Regions from separate parts of the Paenibacillus sp. 2KB_20 genome, predicted to be linked through region 3. Evidence: riboswitches for the same ligand, from Rfam matches in the RefSeq annotation. Region 3 holds a riboswitch; each other region holds the start of a gene.
What was found. Region 3 has a riboswitch for thiamine pyrophosphate ahead of AB4124_RS19755 (YkoF family thiamine/hydroxymethylpyrimidine-binding protein). Riboswitches for the same ligand answer to the same signal wherever they lie in the genome.

Region 1 (4,593 bases), on a different contig from region 3:
GCCCGCTCTGAATCGCATCGAATGCACTCAAGCCTTTGGCCAGGCCTGCAGTGATGGCGGCAGAGAAAGTACAGCCGGTACCATGCGTATGAACGGTATGAATTCTTTTACCGTATAGTTCGGAGAAGGCAGTGCCATCGTATACGAGGTCCATGACCGGAGGACTGCCCGGAGGACCGTCGCCCTTGAAAATGGAAGGACGGGGCCTACGCAACTCCCCGGCGGGAATGGCAGTTCTCGTTTGGTCATTCGTTAATTCGGACCAAGGCTGCTCTTCCTGCTGCGTATCCGCCGCTATAGCGGGTCCCCTGTCTCTTTCGCGATCCGCACCTTCACCGGCTCCAAGCATTCCCTCATCATGGCCGCCTTTGATCACAACGATCTTGGGCCCCAGATCATGAATACGTCTGGCCGCTTCCTTCCGATCTTCCATCGTGCGGATACGCATCCCCGCCAATACTTCGGCCTCCGGTATATTGGGGGTGACGATCAAGGCCAGCGGCAGCAAGTCTTCTCTTAAAGCCTGCACCGCTTCGCTTTGCAGCAGCTCCGCTCCGCCCTTGGCAATCATCACGGGATCGACAACGACCTTCCCCCAGCCGAATGCCCGAATCCGGTCAGCAACCAGCCGAATGACCTCGGCGTTGAACAGCATGCCCGTCTTCAATGCATCTACTCCGAGGTCTGAGCCAACCGCTTCCATCTGCTCGGCTGCTGCCTCTGGGGGAAGCGGATATACGCCGTGAACCCCCAAGGTATTCTGCACCGTGATCGCGGTAATCGCCGACATGCCGTATACGCCGAGCTCCTGGAAGGTTTTCAGATCGGCCTGAATGCCGGCGCCGCCGCCGCTGTCGGACCCGGCAATCGTCAGTGCCCGGGGCACGCGAGTCTTGCTCATCGTGCGCCACCGGCGGCAGCCGTTCCCGCTTCCCGGACAGCGGCATATCCCGCCAACGAGCCTGGATGAAGTTTTGCCAGCTCATCCAGGAAAGCAATCTGGAAGCTTCCCGGTCCTTGGTCCGCCGTGCATTCCGCAGCTCTCGCCGCCGCGGCCCCGTAGAAGGCCAGACCCGCCGTACCCGCAAGCAGCAGGTCTGCTTCCACTGCCGCAAAGGCACCCAGCACCGAGGTCAGCAGGCACCCTGCGCCGGTGACCTTCGTGAGCAGAGCATTCCCGCCGGTTATGATACGCACTTCGGTTCCATCGGTAATCACGTCCTCTTCACCGGTAATGGCCATGATTGTGCCTAATTCGCGGGCAGCCCGCACAGCCAGCTCTAGATGATTGCTGCCTGCGCTATTGCCAGCGTCTACGCCTTTGATCTCGCGCGCCTCCCCGACAAGGTGAGCGACTTCAGCCGCATTCCCGCGCACGAGCGAAACCTTCACCTCGCTTAGGATCCGCAATGCCGACTCCGTCCGAAAACGGGTCGCTCCCGCACCGACCGGGTCCAGCAAGACCGGGACGCCATGTGCATTCGCCGATTGTCCGGTGATGATCATCGCATCCACCAGCTCGCGGTTCAGCGTGCCGATGTTCAGCACGAGCGCGCCCGCTATGGCGGCCATATCCGCCACTTCCTCCGGCGCGTAAGCCATGACCGGCGACGCGCCCAGCGCGTACAAGCCGTTAGCCGTAAAATTCGTAACCACCACGTTTGTCATATTGTGAACGAGGGGGCTCGTCTGCTGTACCTTCGTTAAAAGCGCCGAAACCTCTTTTTCCCATGCATGCATATGAATCGCCTCTCTTATCTATATTGGAATTTATGTGCTTATTATGACTCCTTACAGCACCGCAGCCTGCAGCGGCACCGGCCATTCCTCCTGCTTATATGCCATATCCCAGAACATATACTCCAGCTGGCAGCTCAGCATGAAATGCTCCTTCATCCGTTCCCGCTCGGCTGCCGTCGCGCGCTCTGCCCATTCATCGACACGTTTGCAGAACTTGGCTGTCGCGTCTTCCCCACGGTTGCCATAGAAATTAATCCAGTCATAGAACGGATGGGATTCATCCGGCTTCACTTCATCCAGCAGCTTGCAGCCAATCTCCAGGTACGTCCACGGGCAAGGAAGTAGTACGGCCATAATCTCGCCTAGACTGCCCTCGTGCGCCACTGTCAGCATATGACGGATATAATGATGCGCGGACGGAGCCAGTGGATACCCTTGAAGCTCTTCGTAGGTCACCCCCGCGGCTGCGCACAAATTCTGATGCGGGTGCACCTCGCTGTGCAGGATGAATGATATCTGTTCGTTAAAGGTGGCGATCTCTTCCCTGCTGGTCGATTTGGATATGGCGATTCCGTAGATCCGCATGTAGGCGTTCAAATACTCAAAATCCTGCTTCACATAGTGAATCAGCTGTTCCCGCGCCAGGTTCCCCCCGGCAATGCCTTTTACGAAGGGATGATCGAAGATTGCTTGAAAAATTCCTTCCGCCTGCTGACGGAGCTCTTGCGTGAAACTCATTGTTGTCCCACCTCCAACATATTGAAGAGCAGGAAGTCCATAAGACACGACTTTCCAGGCAACGCTAAAAAGCCGCCCCCGAAAACTGGAGCGGCTTCGTCAACAAGCCCGAGTGCGCCAAAAAACGCACCGAGACCTCATATACGAAGGCTCCACTTTCCTACGCTAGTACGAACTAGATCAGGTTCAAAGGGTCCAAGATATACTCTTGTCTCAGCCGCCAACGGCTCCCCTAGTGGACTTCCTATTCTTTTGTCTAATACTGTACATAGGTTTATGGATGCTGTCAAATGTTAACTGTTCGTGGGCGGAGCCCACGCTCGAACCCTCCCATACCCGGGTGATCATGATGTTTTTCGGTGGCTGAGGTTATTCGCAAAAAACGCCGGCGGCCGAAACTTGTCACGGGAACACTGACGTTTGGTTGTCATGTATTCCCCAACATAGTGAGTACATAAGAGTTATGCAAATAAATGAAGTTTAAAGGAGCGAGCGTATTTATGACGAACCCATCGAAAGCGGTTAAGCCCATTCCGGACGGCTACACCTCCGTGACACCATGGATCATCTCAAGAAACTCCGCAGCGCTGATCGATTTACTGCAGCGGGCTTTTCGAGCTGAAGAGTTAGCGCGCGTCTATGTTGGTGATGGTATCATCGGCCATGCCGAGGTCCGAATCGGGGATGCCGTCGTCATGATGTTTGACGCGAAACCGGAATGGCCGGATAGCCCGGCATACCTCCGTTTATATGTTGAGGATTGCGAAGATGTGTATCAGCAAGCGCTGGCCGCAGGAGCCGTCTCGGTGACGGAGCCAACGAGCTTGTTCTTCGGCGACAAGGTGGGACGGGTACGGGACCCGTTCGGCAACTTATGGTGGGTACAGACACGAATGGAGGACCTCACTCCGGAAGAAGTGGAACAGCGTGCCCAAGACCCGGAATACATCAAAGCGATGACCTATGTTGCCGGTGCGGAGATTGTGGTGAAGATTTCGTAAAATATGAAGTGAAGCAATAGCAGTATAACAGGAGGGCACGGATGGACTCGGTGTCTAGGGGTATGCATGGATGGCTCGGATTATAATCGATGTTGGGGCCGGCGGGAACTCAGAGTAGCTATGGTTTAGAGGTAGAAACCGGGGTAACACAGCGTGTATAGCTGAGGCTGCTGCTGGTATTGGTGCTACTGGTTCTTGGTGCTACTGCTGGTCTTGGCTACTGATGATCTACTGGACTTGGTACTACTCCTCGAGCGTAACGGACTGAGGATACGTTATTTGGCTGAGTAGGTGTGATTTTGGATAGTTATCGGACACCAGGTACGCTATTTATAAAATATGATGGCAAATGGGCCGGTAATTGTGGTAATAAGGGATCCTGTGTCCGTTAGATTTAAAAATCGGGGGCAATTTGAGAAATAAGGGATCTGGAGTCCGTTGATAGGTGGTCTTATCGCTACTGCTGGTCTGAGTGCTACTGCTGATCTTGGCTACTACTGATCTTGGTGCTACTACTGGTATTGGTGCTGCTGATGGCTTGGTGCTACTTGCTGGTCTTGTTACTACTGCTGGTCTTGGCGCTACTTGCTGGTCTTGGCTACTGATGATCTACTGGACTTGGTACTACTCCTCGAGCGTAACGGACTGAGGATACGTTATTTGGCTGAGAAGGTGTGATTTTGGATAGTTATCGGACACCAGGTACGTTATTCATAGAATATGATGGCAAATGGGCCGGTAATTGTGGTAAAAAGGGATCCTGTGTCCGTTAGATTTAAAAATCGGGGGCAATTTGAGAAATAAGGGATCTGGAGTCCGTTGACAGGTGGTCTTATCGCTACTGCTGGTCTGAGTGCTACTATTGATCTTGTTGCTACCTGCTGGCTTGGTGCTACTTGCTGGTTTTGGCTACTACTGATCTTGGTGCTACTACTGGTATTGGTGCTGCTGCTGATCTTGGTGCTACTTGCTGGTCTTGGCTACTGATGATCTACTGGACTTCGTGCTACTCCTTGAGCGTAATGGACTGAGGATACGTTATTTGGCTGAGTAGGTGCTATTTATGAGAGTTAACGGACACCAGGTACGTTATTCATTGAATATGATAGCAAAT
Region 2 (4,593 bases), on a different contig from region 3:
AAGGGCATGCGGCAGCTCCAGCTTGGTGAAAATTTGCCACGAGGTAGCCCCCGCCATCTGCATATAATTCATCATGGTGCGGTCGGTACGTGCGAGTCCATCCAGGGCCGCAACAGCGACAGGGAAGAAGCAGACCAGCGTAATCACGATAACCTTGGGCAGCATGCCGAAGCCGAACCAAATCATGAGAAGCGGGGCTAGGGCGATTGTCGGCACATTTTGGCTAAGAATAAGAAGCGGATAAAGGGCGGTTTTGAGAAAAGGCACCATGTGCAGTGCCAGCGAGATGATTAGACCGATTGCCGTACCGATTATAAAGCCGATCAGGGTTAATTGCAGGGTGGCCGCTGTATGCTGGAAGAGGCCGGAAGCTCCGGTAACGGCCTCATGCCCGATGGCCGTCGGTGCAGGCAAAATAAAGGGTTCAATGTCGAACACGGATACTGCCGCCTGCCATACCAGCAAAAAGAAGAGAACCGCCACAACGGGCGGCCAAACAGAACTCCACCAGCTTCTCATGGACGGTATTTCTCAGTCAGCTTATCCATACTGATGCCGCTTGGATGATGCGCGATTTTGACCTGGGATATGATGCTGGGACTGCCCGCATTCACCAGCGCCTCGTGCATGCGCTCAACGATCTTGAGCAGCTTGGAGAGCTCTCCCTCCATGGTCGTTTCGAGTGCATGAACCTCGTATTTCACGCCTGATTCCTGAATAACCTTGATCGCTTCATCTACATAAGGGATGCTGTCGGTCCCGTTTGGCGTTCTCGGTATTACTTGAATGCTCAAGAGAGTATTCGCCATATAAACTCATCCTTTCGTGCAAGCTGTATTGTAATGGAAGAGAGGCGGCCTGCTGCAAAGGCCGTCTCTCTTCTTTTATATAGAAATAACCTTATGGCTTCTCCGGTAAAAATTCATTGGTAAATGCGCTGTCAGCGTCAAGTTCCTTCTCCAGCAGCTTGCGCTCAAACATCCAGTCTGCGTACCCCGACCATACTTCGGCTTTCTGTTCGCCCCAGCGGGATGCATCATCCTGATAACGGGGGCTCAGCCATTTCTGGCTAGCTAGAACCAGTTCGGCATCCAGGTCGGGAACAGCCTTCGTCAGCAGGGCTGCCGCATCTTCGGGATGTTGAATCGCATAGTCGTATCCTTTTGAAGTCGCCCGCATGAACGCTTTGACAAGCTCAGGGTCTTCCTGGATCTGCTTCTCGTTCGTTACGATCACCGGTGTGTAATAATCAAGCTGCTTGGAGTAGTCCTTCACATAAATCATGTCAAGCGGCTCATTGCGAAGCTCGGCTTCAATACCCGTCCAAGCATAGAAAATCCAAGCAAAATCAATGTCGCGTTTGACGGCCGTAAAATAATCGGCATCGCCCATATTGACCATATTCACCTTGCTGACATCGGCGCCATCGATCTCCATGATGGACTTCATAACCGCTTCCTCCACAGGCGAGCCCCAGCCGCCATAGGATTTCCCTTCAAAATCGCCTGCCTTCAAGATGCCTTTATCCTTGGGAGCCGCAAAGCCGGATGTATTATGCTGAATGATCGCTGCGATGGAAACGAGCGGTAATCCTTGGGTTCTGGCCAGCGTTACGCCTTCCTGATAGCTGATGCCAAACGGCACATTGCCGGATGCGACCAGCGTGTCCGTTCCGCCTGCTCCCGGCTGGACGATCTGGACATTAAGCCCTTCTTCCTCATAATACCCAAGCTCCTTCGCTGCATACAGGCCGGTGTGATTCGTATTGGCGGACCAATCGAGCATCAGCTGTACGTCACGGAGCTTCCCGGAAGTCTGACTGTCCTCACCTGCGGCGCCTGTCTTCTTGTTCTCTCCGCTTGTACCGCATCCGGACGCAACCATCAGCAGGACGCAAGCGAGAAGCAGCGGAATCCATCTTCCCTTCTTCATCGTTTCTTCTCTCCTTTGAATTCTCTTTCTATTACCTCGCAACTCCACAAAAAAAACGCCCTGATGATATCAGGACGCATGACGGCGTAAGTGTATACCACGGCAAATAAAAGCTGCCGCAAACATGGGCTTCCTACGCTGGCATTACCCAGATCAGGTGTAAGGGTCAGTATCATATCGGATACACTCTCAGCCGGCCAAATTCCAGCTCCCCCGGTATTTATGAAGTTTCGATCATTACATCCGCTATTATAGTCCTAACACAGCAGACCTGTCTAGTTCGAAGAGGCGCGAACGTGACAGGTCTTTGTTAGAACACTAATGCAATGGGAGAATTAATTGATGCTATGAACCTTTCACAAGATAAAGTATTTGAATACGGCTTCTACGCAGAGGTTAGCGCTGGAAAAACTCAATCCATTCTCCTTCGGGACCGTGCACGAAGAAATAGCGGTACCCGTTCGGAAGCGTCATGATTTCCTCGTCCAAGTGAGGAACGTCAAGTCCCTGCACACGGGCATATTCCTCTTCAATGTTATCCGTGCTGACTGCAAAATGATGTACAGTTCCTTCCGAAGGAAGCGTGTCGCTGTATCCCTGAATAAGCTCGACTTCCGTCTCGTTGCTGCCGTTAAATCCTAGGAACGCCAGCTGGATGACGCCATTGGTATGGGTCAGGCGATCCTTCAATTCAAGTCCAACTACGGATGTATAGAAGGCGATTGTAGCTTCAAGGTCCCGGACAACAATACCAACATGATCCAATCGTTTCTGTGACATGGTTCAACACCCCTTCCGATTCATATAAGATATGACTGAAATATTATCATATAATTCCTATACGTCAAGTGGGTGTTATGTTGTTCGTGCACGGACTAATAAGATGATTTTTCTTTCATTTCCTCATCTTTACTTTTGGGTGGGCAAAAAGTATCATGAGAAATAGATATGTTAATTCAAAAGACCTAACACACTTAAAGTGAACCAGCTTACCTTTTGGCCGAGGAGGAATGCTTATGAGTCCAACTCCAGCAGATCATCTGTGGATTCGACTCGCCATAATATATGCATTCATTCAGATAATGATCGCTCTGTGGATGCCTGATGCTTTATCGCTTCAGCGTGTACTAGTCATTATTTCTCCTGCAGCCGCTTCCGTTTATTTAATGCGGATCCGTCGGCGTTATGAGGTTCATCTTCGCAGGTTTTGGCTTATTGTGAGTCTCGGATTGATGGGGGAGGCAGTGGCCCGAACCCTCCACGCATGCAATATCTGGTTTGGAAAAGAGAGCGCTTTCCTGTCAGTTCTAACCCATTTGTTCTGGGGGCTCGAACTTATCCTGTTCGCAAGTTCTCTCATTTATTTATTCCGGCATGTTCAGGGTTCGTTTCGGGGGCTGCGGTTTATGCTGGATATCGTGATTGTTGGCATAGCGGTCATGACGGTAGGATGGGAATATTTCATCAAGCCTGAGCTTCAGGGTCTGGCCCATGAGACAGTATGGGGAAACCTTTGGGTGGACATGCTGTATCCACTGTGCGCAATGGTACTTATTTTTTTTACAATGGTGTTGTATTTTAATACCGGACAGTTAAGGAAATGGGCGGCCATCCTGTTATGTCTTGGCGGAAGTACATTTATTGCCGGAGATGTTCTGTACATCTATCTCGTTGATCTTTTGGATATCGAGGTTCGCTCTTACCTGTATCCACTCTATACGTTATCGGTATTTTTCATTAGTTTCGCAGGCGGACATTCCGCTCCTGATACCCGTAATCCATCTGTTGGCGAGCGGGAGCCTCGTTCAACCGGAAACCTGATCGTAAGGTACCTGCTTCCCTACAGTGTGCTCGGCGGGATGTTTGCCCTTATGGCGCAGCATTTTGGAGGGTGGACTGGACTGTTTACCGGCCTTTCCCTGTGCGTTATCCTGATCCTATTCCGGCAGATTTTGATCCAGTTCGAGAACGACCGCTTGTTGGATCGACTGCATGAAAGTCTGATACAGAGTGAATCCCTGGCACATCGCGATGATCTTACGGGTCTGTATAATCGTCGTTATTTTAATGCAAGGCTGTCAAGTTCGCTGAAGGAGGCGGACCGCACAGGTTCCCGTGTAGGCTTGCTGTATATGGATATGAACCGTTTCAAACGAGTCAATGACCGATACGGCCACCGTGCCGGCGATTTGTTGATACGAAAGGTTGCAGACCGGCTTCAATCACTCGAATCCAAGGGAGTTTTGGTTTCCCGTTTAGGTGGAGACGAATTCACCGTCATGATCCATCCAGCAGGCGATGATCAGGAGCTGATCTGGATGGCGGAGGAGATCTGGACGATGCTTAGTGAGCCGTACGAGCTGGAAGGGCATGAGGTCCGAACCACGCCGAGTATCGGTATTGCGGTTTATCCAGATCATGCCAGAAATGACCAGGAGCTGATTGGTCGTGCGGATGCAGCGATGTATGCGGCGAAGGAACGGAACGCCCCCTGGCATTTTGATGTAGAGCGGACGATGCTGCTGCAGCTTTTGGATCAAAAGGTGAGTAGATGAATGTATGACCATAGTATCGACAATAGGTTGTTAAAAGCAATATAAGTCGATTTTTGTAGAATTTGGAGCAATCATTGCACGAATCTTGCGCATTTCTCTTAAAATA
Region 3 (4,593 bases):
CTCCTCTCCCATTCCGGCCACCGTAAACTTGTTGGCGAACAGATACGCCAGAATCAAAAGCGGGATACTAATATAGAGCATTTCATACTGGCCCTTCATGATCATGGAAAAATCACCCTGAAGCCATGCGGACATATTCTGAATAAGATCATATTTGTATGCAAAGAAGGTGGCTATCGAACTCACGATATTACCAAACATCAGCCCTACGAGCGGGATGAAGATCGCATCCTTGAACTTAATCCGATCCAGTATCTTCATGAAGATAAAGGTTCCTGCCAGAGCGAATACAAATGCCACGAGCATTTTGATAAGCGGACCGCTTGTCGTGAAGACGAGCATGGCTACCAAAATCCCCAGTCTGGCAGAGTCCATCGTACCTGCCGTGGTCGGCGATACAAACTTATTGCGGCTGAGCTGCTGCATGATCAATCCGCAGATACTCATGCTGACACCCGCCAATATAAGACTGACAAGCCTAGGAATCCGGCTTACAAGCATAATATGCTGTTGTTGTTCTGTCATCGAGAACAGTTGCAGTGGAGAGATATCTTTAACTCCAATAAATAATGAGATTATCGAGAGTACCACAACGGCTGCAAATAAGTATCTAATCTTCATGGCTCTTCCTTCTATGCGTATGTCTCTAAAATATCCGGGATCTCGCAATTTCCAACGCCATTCTCATTGAGATTGATTATCAATCGCGCTCTGATATGCATTATATCATCCTCATTCTGGCTCGACAAGTGTAATTGAGAATCAAAATCAATTAATTTGTTCATACTTGTATATTTTGTTCATGAATTGTTCATAATATGAAGTTTCGAGAAGACATAGCTAATATCCTCAGGTAGGAAGCACTCCTTTCGTTTAAACCTCCATATAATGAAGCTTCTCAAAAAGCCAAACGGATTCAATTCATATTTAATAGATAAGGGAAATTATATTTAATCAAAAGTCGTTGACAATTACTCTAAGTTATATTAATATACTAACATAAATATTATTCCTAACTAAACGTAAGTTAATATGGAATGATAATTAAAAATATTGCTAAATAAGCAACATGCATATTTGCTTGAAGTAAAGGACATCTTCTTATCAGGCGTATGCAAATTCGATTACACCAGGAGGTTTTTTTTCAATGTCTAAAGATTTTTCAACTGCACTCAAAAGTCGCCGTTCTTATTATGGGATTAGCAAAGAATCCGTTATCTCGGACGAGCGTATTCAGGAAATCGTAAACGAAGCGGTTAAGTATACCCCGTCTTCTTTCAACTCTCAAAGTGCACGCGTCGTTGTATTGCTTGGCGAACAGCATGATAAACTGTGGAACATCACGGAAGGCATCCTGAAGGAAGTCGTTGGCGATGAAGAAGCATTCAAATCCACTGCCGAAAAAATGGGTGCATTCCGCGCTGGTTACGGTACGGTATTGTTCTTCGAGGACAACAACGTCATTGCCGGGCTGCAACAGAACTTTGCCGCTTATGCCGACAACTTCCCGATTTGGTCCAACCAATCCAACGGCATGCTGCAATTTGTAGTATGGACATCCCTTGAAGCAGAAGGTCTGGGTGCATCCCTGCAGCACTACAACCCGCTGATCGACGAAAAAGTAAAATCCGAATGGAACATCCCGGAAAGCTGGAAGCTGCTTGCTCAAATGCCTTTCGGTAAGCCGGTTGCTGAACCAGGCGAGAAAGAATTTGCACCGCTTGAAGATCGCGTAAAAGTATACAACTAATTAAATAGATGAAAAAAGGCCGCCTCCCTAAGTTCCCGCAACTTGGATAGGCGGTCCTTTTATAATGGGCAAAGATTGAAAAACCGATCACTAAGCGATACAATTAGTCAAGTAAGAACCCTCGAACTTCTAAGATAACAGAAGCTCCGGGCAAACTTGCGATAACCAACTACATAGGTTGTTGGCTGTACTAGGGGTGCCATGTGCTGAGAGACGGCGGTTTGCCGTTAACCCTTAACACCCGATCTAGGTCATACTAGCGTGGGGAAGTGTAGCATTTATGTTTATTTCTTTTCGTAGGCATAACTGCACTTTCTTCACGGGGTGCGGTTTTTTTGCGTGGACTTATATCATGGGGAGGAAATAACAATGAATGAGCTTGTGTGCGGAACCAGTCGGATCGTCGGGTGCCGGTTCTCGGTATTTCCCATGACGGACCGGTTTGTGGAGGTCATCATGGGCGCACTACATTCCGTGGATACGGGGAAGGTATGGATTCAGACAGATGATGTGAGCACCTGTATTCGTGGACGTGCAGAGCATGTCTTTGATGTGACAAGGGCGATATTCGCCTATGCTGCAGCGAGTGGCGTGCATACCGTTTTTAATGGTACTTATTCCATCGGTTGCCCCGGAGATACGGACGCCGATGTATATATGACCGAGGATTCGACTCTCTTAAACAACGACATCGGGGAACATGCCGATATTGAGACTGCTTGCCAATTCGCTCTTTACCCCATGGGTACCGATGACTACATGGATGTCATCTACGGTGAAGTTAATCGTACGAAGGCAGCCGGGACATTCGCCGGAAGCGTTCATTACGCCAGCCGATTGGATGGGTCACTGGCCCAGGTGTTTGGATCCCTTGAAGAGGCTTTTTTACATGCGATTCAATCCGACAGCAGCCATTTGGTCATGACTGCGGTTGTATCCGCACACAGCCCTTCGGTCAAAGCCGCATCGAATTGAGCCTCATCGAGGCATACAAAAGCCCGGCAAGCGCCGGGCTTCCTGTCACTACTGCCAAGAATCTTGACGGTTTAAACCCAAGCACTCAAGATAATTACGAGCAGGATAAAGAGAACCAAAATAATTCCTACTGAATTGTTCCATCCACCGCCGCCATATACTCCGCTCATGAAGATCCCCTCCTGGATTTAAAGAATGACGTGATGTAATCACGCTATTATAGTATTTCCCGTCTCGTGCTAGTGTCACGGCTAATGTACCCCTCTTTTTATTCTATTCCTCATAACCAATGAGAAGCTTGCCTCCGTACGGATGGAGCATTTCCTCGGTGAATGCCATAAGAACTGAAGGATCATCCTGGCGATACATCGCCGTGAGCGCTGCTTCCAATCGTTCTCCCAAGATCGAGTCATAGCGGTTGAACAGACGGAACAGCGTTTTCCCTTCACCCGTCCACTCCCGGTTCACCCTAAGTACAAAATCACAGAGAATCGCCGCTATTTTGTGCACCGTAAACCACTTTTCGGCATCCCTTCGGGGACTCTGCAAATCCAGCAGGTACTCGGTTAGCATATAACGGTATTCGTTAATGTCGGTTAGCGTCAAGGGCATGGGTCCGTAATTCAAGTCGCTTCGGGCTTCCGCCTGCACCTCTTCCCCCTCAGGCAGCGCGTGCAGCACCGTCCCTTCTACGACCATCCGCTGCAATGAAGGATTCGCCGCGATCACTCCCTCATCGAAATATTCGCGGTAGGAGGATAAAGACAATATAAATATTTCCGCGATCCACCCATGTGCCTCTATCGTCTTCCTGCTGAAATCATGACCATCCCGTTCAATGACTATGAGGTCCAAATCGGATTGTTCATTATGTTCACCTCTGCTCGCGCTGCCGCCAAGCACAGCAAGCAAACAGTTGGGATAATCGTATTGTATGATGCGTTCCGCTGCCTCTACCGGTTCCATCCTCATGACGTTTCCTCCAGTATAATTCTGATCCTCCCGAAAAAAGGGCTCAAAATATCTAATTCAGCTAAAACCCTAAACGTACCTGAATCATATGGTAAATAAATAAACGATTACCCTCATGTTGATGACAAGGAAGAAGGGATAGATGAGATGAACTATATTCATATGCTCTCCAAATTAGGTATGGGCAGTGCCCACCCGGGAGGATTCGAGGCAACCCTCCGAATGCTGAAGAATTATCCCATTCAACCGGGCAGCCGCATTTTGGAGGTCGGGTGTGGAACGGGCAGAACTGCATGCCATCTTTCGGAGATGGGGTATCAAGTAACAGCCATTGACCTGAACGAAAATATGATCAAAAAAGCCCGTGCAAGAGCCGAAGCGATGGAAATCGACGTGCAGTTCCAACAAGCGGATGTATGCGCATTGCCTTTCGAGGACAACCAATTCGACCTAATCATGGCCGAATCCGTTACCGTATTTACGGATACTACGAAATCACTGCCCGAATATTATCGCGTTCTGGATCATGGGGGCGTCCTGCAGGACAGAGAATTGCTGCTTGATAAACCCATGCCGGAGGCAAAACTTCAGGAACTGCTCGAATTCTTCGGAATTCCTAATCTCATGATGAGGGAAGAATGGGCGGACTCCCTCTTGGCTTGCGGGTTTAAACAGGAAGAAGTTCTGGAGTACAACCACTTCAATGACCAGTTAAAGGAAGAGCAAACACGTCATCTGGATACATTTGAACAGCGCGATAAAGGACTCCTGTTCGATGTGGCGCTCTGGGAAACGTTGTTCAAGCATGACCGCATGATCCTGGATAATACCGATTATCTCGCTTCCGCCTTATTCCGGGCTGTAAAATAAAATCACTTCATATCTGTGCATCAAGT

Region 1: it holds a riboswitch for thiamine pyrophosphate, as region 3 does, so the genes downstream of both, tenA (thiaminase II) here and AB4124_RS19755 (YkoF family thiamine/hydroxymethylpyrimidine-binding protein) in region 3, are expected to answer to the same signal.
Region 2: it holds a riboswitch for thiamine pyrophosphate, as region 3 does, so the genes downstream of both, AB4124_RS06610 (ABC transporter substrate-binding protein) here and AB4124_RS19755 (YkoF family thiamine/hydroxymethylpyrimidine-binding protein) in region 3, are expected to answer to the same signal.

What each region holds. Positions count from the first base shown of each region.
Region 1 covers NZ_JBFRHH010000005.1:341,865-346,457, forward strand. The annotation lists gene thiD (bifunctional hydroxymethylpyrimidine kinase/phosphomethylpyrimidine kinase) at 1-901, opposite strand, end outside; gene thiM (hydroxyethylthiazole kinase) at 898-1,740, opposite strand; gene tenA (thiaminase II) at 1,792-2,478, opposite strand; TPP riboswitch at 2,619-2,722, opposite strand; gene AB4124_RS16105 (VOC family protein) at 2,979-3,479, shown strand.
Region 2 covers NZ_JBFRHH010000002.1:159,432-164,024, reverse strand. The annotation lists gene AB4124_RS06620 (ABC transporter permease) at 1-519, opposite strand, end outside; gene AB4124_RS06615 (MTH1187 family thiamine-binding protein) at 516-809, opposite strand; gene AB4124_RS06610 (ABC transporter substrate-binding protein) at 901-1,932, opposite strand; TPP riboswitch at 2,046-2,157, opposite strand; gene AB4124_RS06605 (VOC family protein) at 2,329-2,712, opposite strand; gene AB4124_RS06600 (diguanylate cyclase domain-containing protein) at 2,949-4,487, shown strand.
Region 3 covers NZ_JBFRHH010000007.1:187,018-191,610, reverse strand. The annotation lists gene AB4124_RS19765 (ABC transporter permease) at 1-621, opposite strand, end outside; gene AB4124_RS19760 (nitroreductase family protein) at 1,148-1,750, shown strand; TPP riboswitch at 1,933-2,035, shown strand; gene AB4124_RS19755 (YkoF family thiamine/hydroxymethylpyrimidine-binding protein) at 2,120-2,725, shown strand; gene AB4124_RS19750 (sporulation protein YjcZ) at 2,797-2,895, opposite strand; gene AB4124_RS19745 (nucleotidyltransferase domain-containing protein) at 2,999-3,697, opposite strand; gene AB4124_RS19740 (class I SAM-dependent methyltransferase) at 3,845-4,567, shown strand.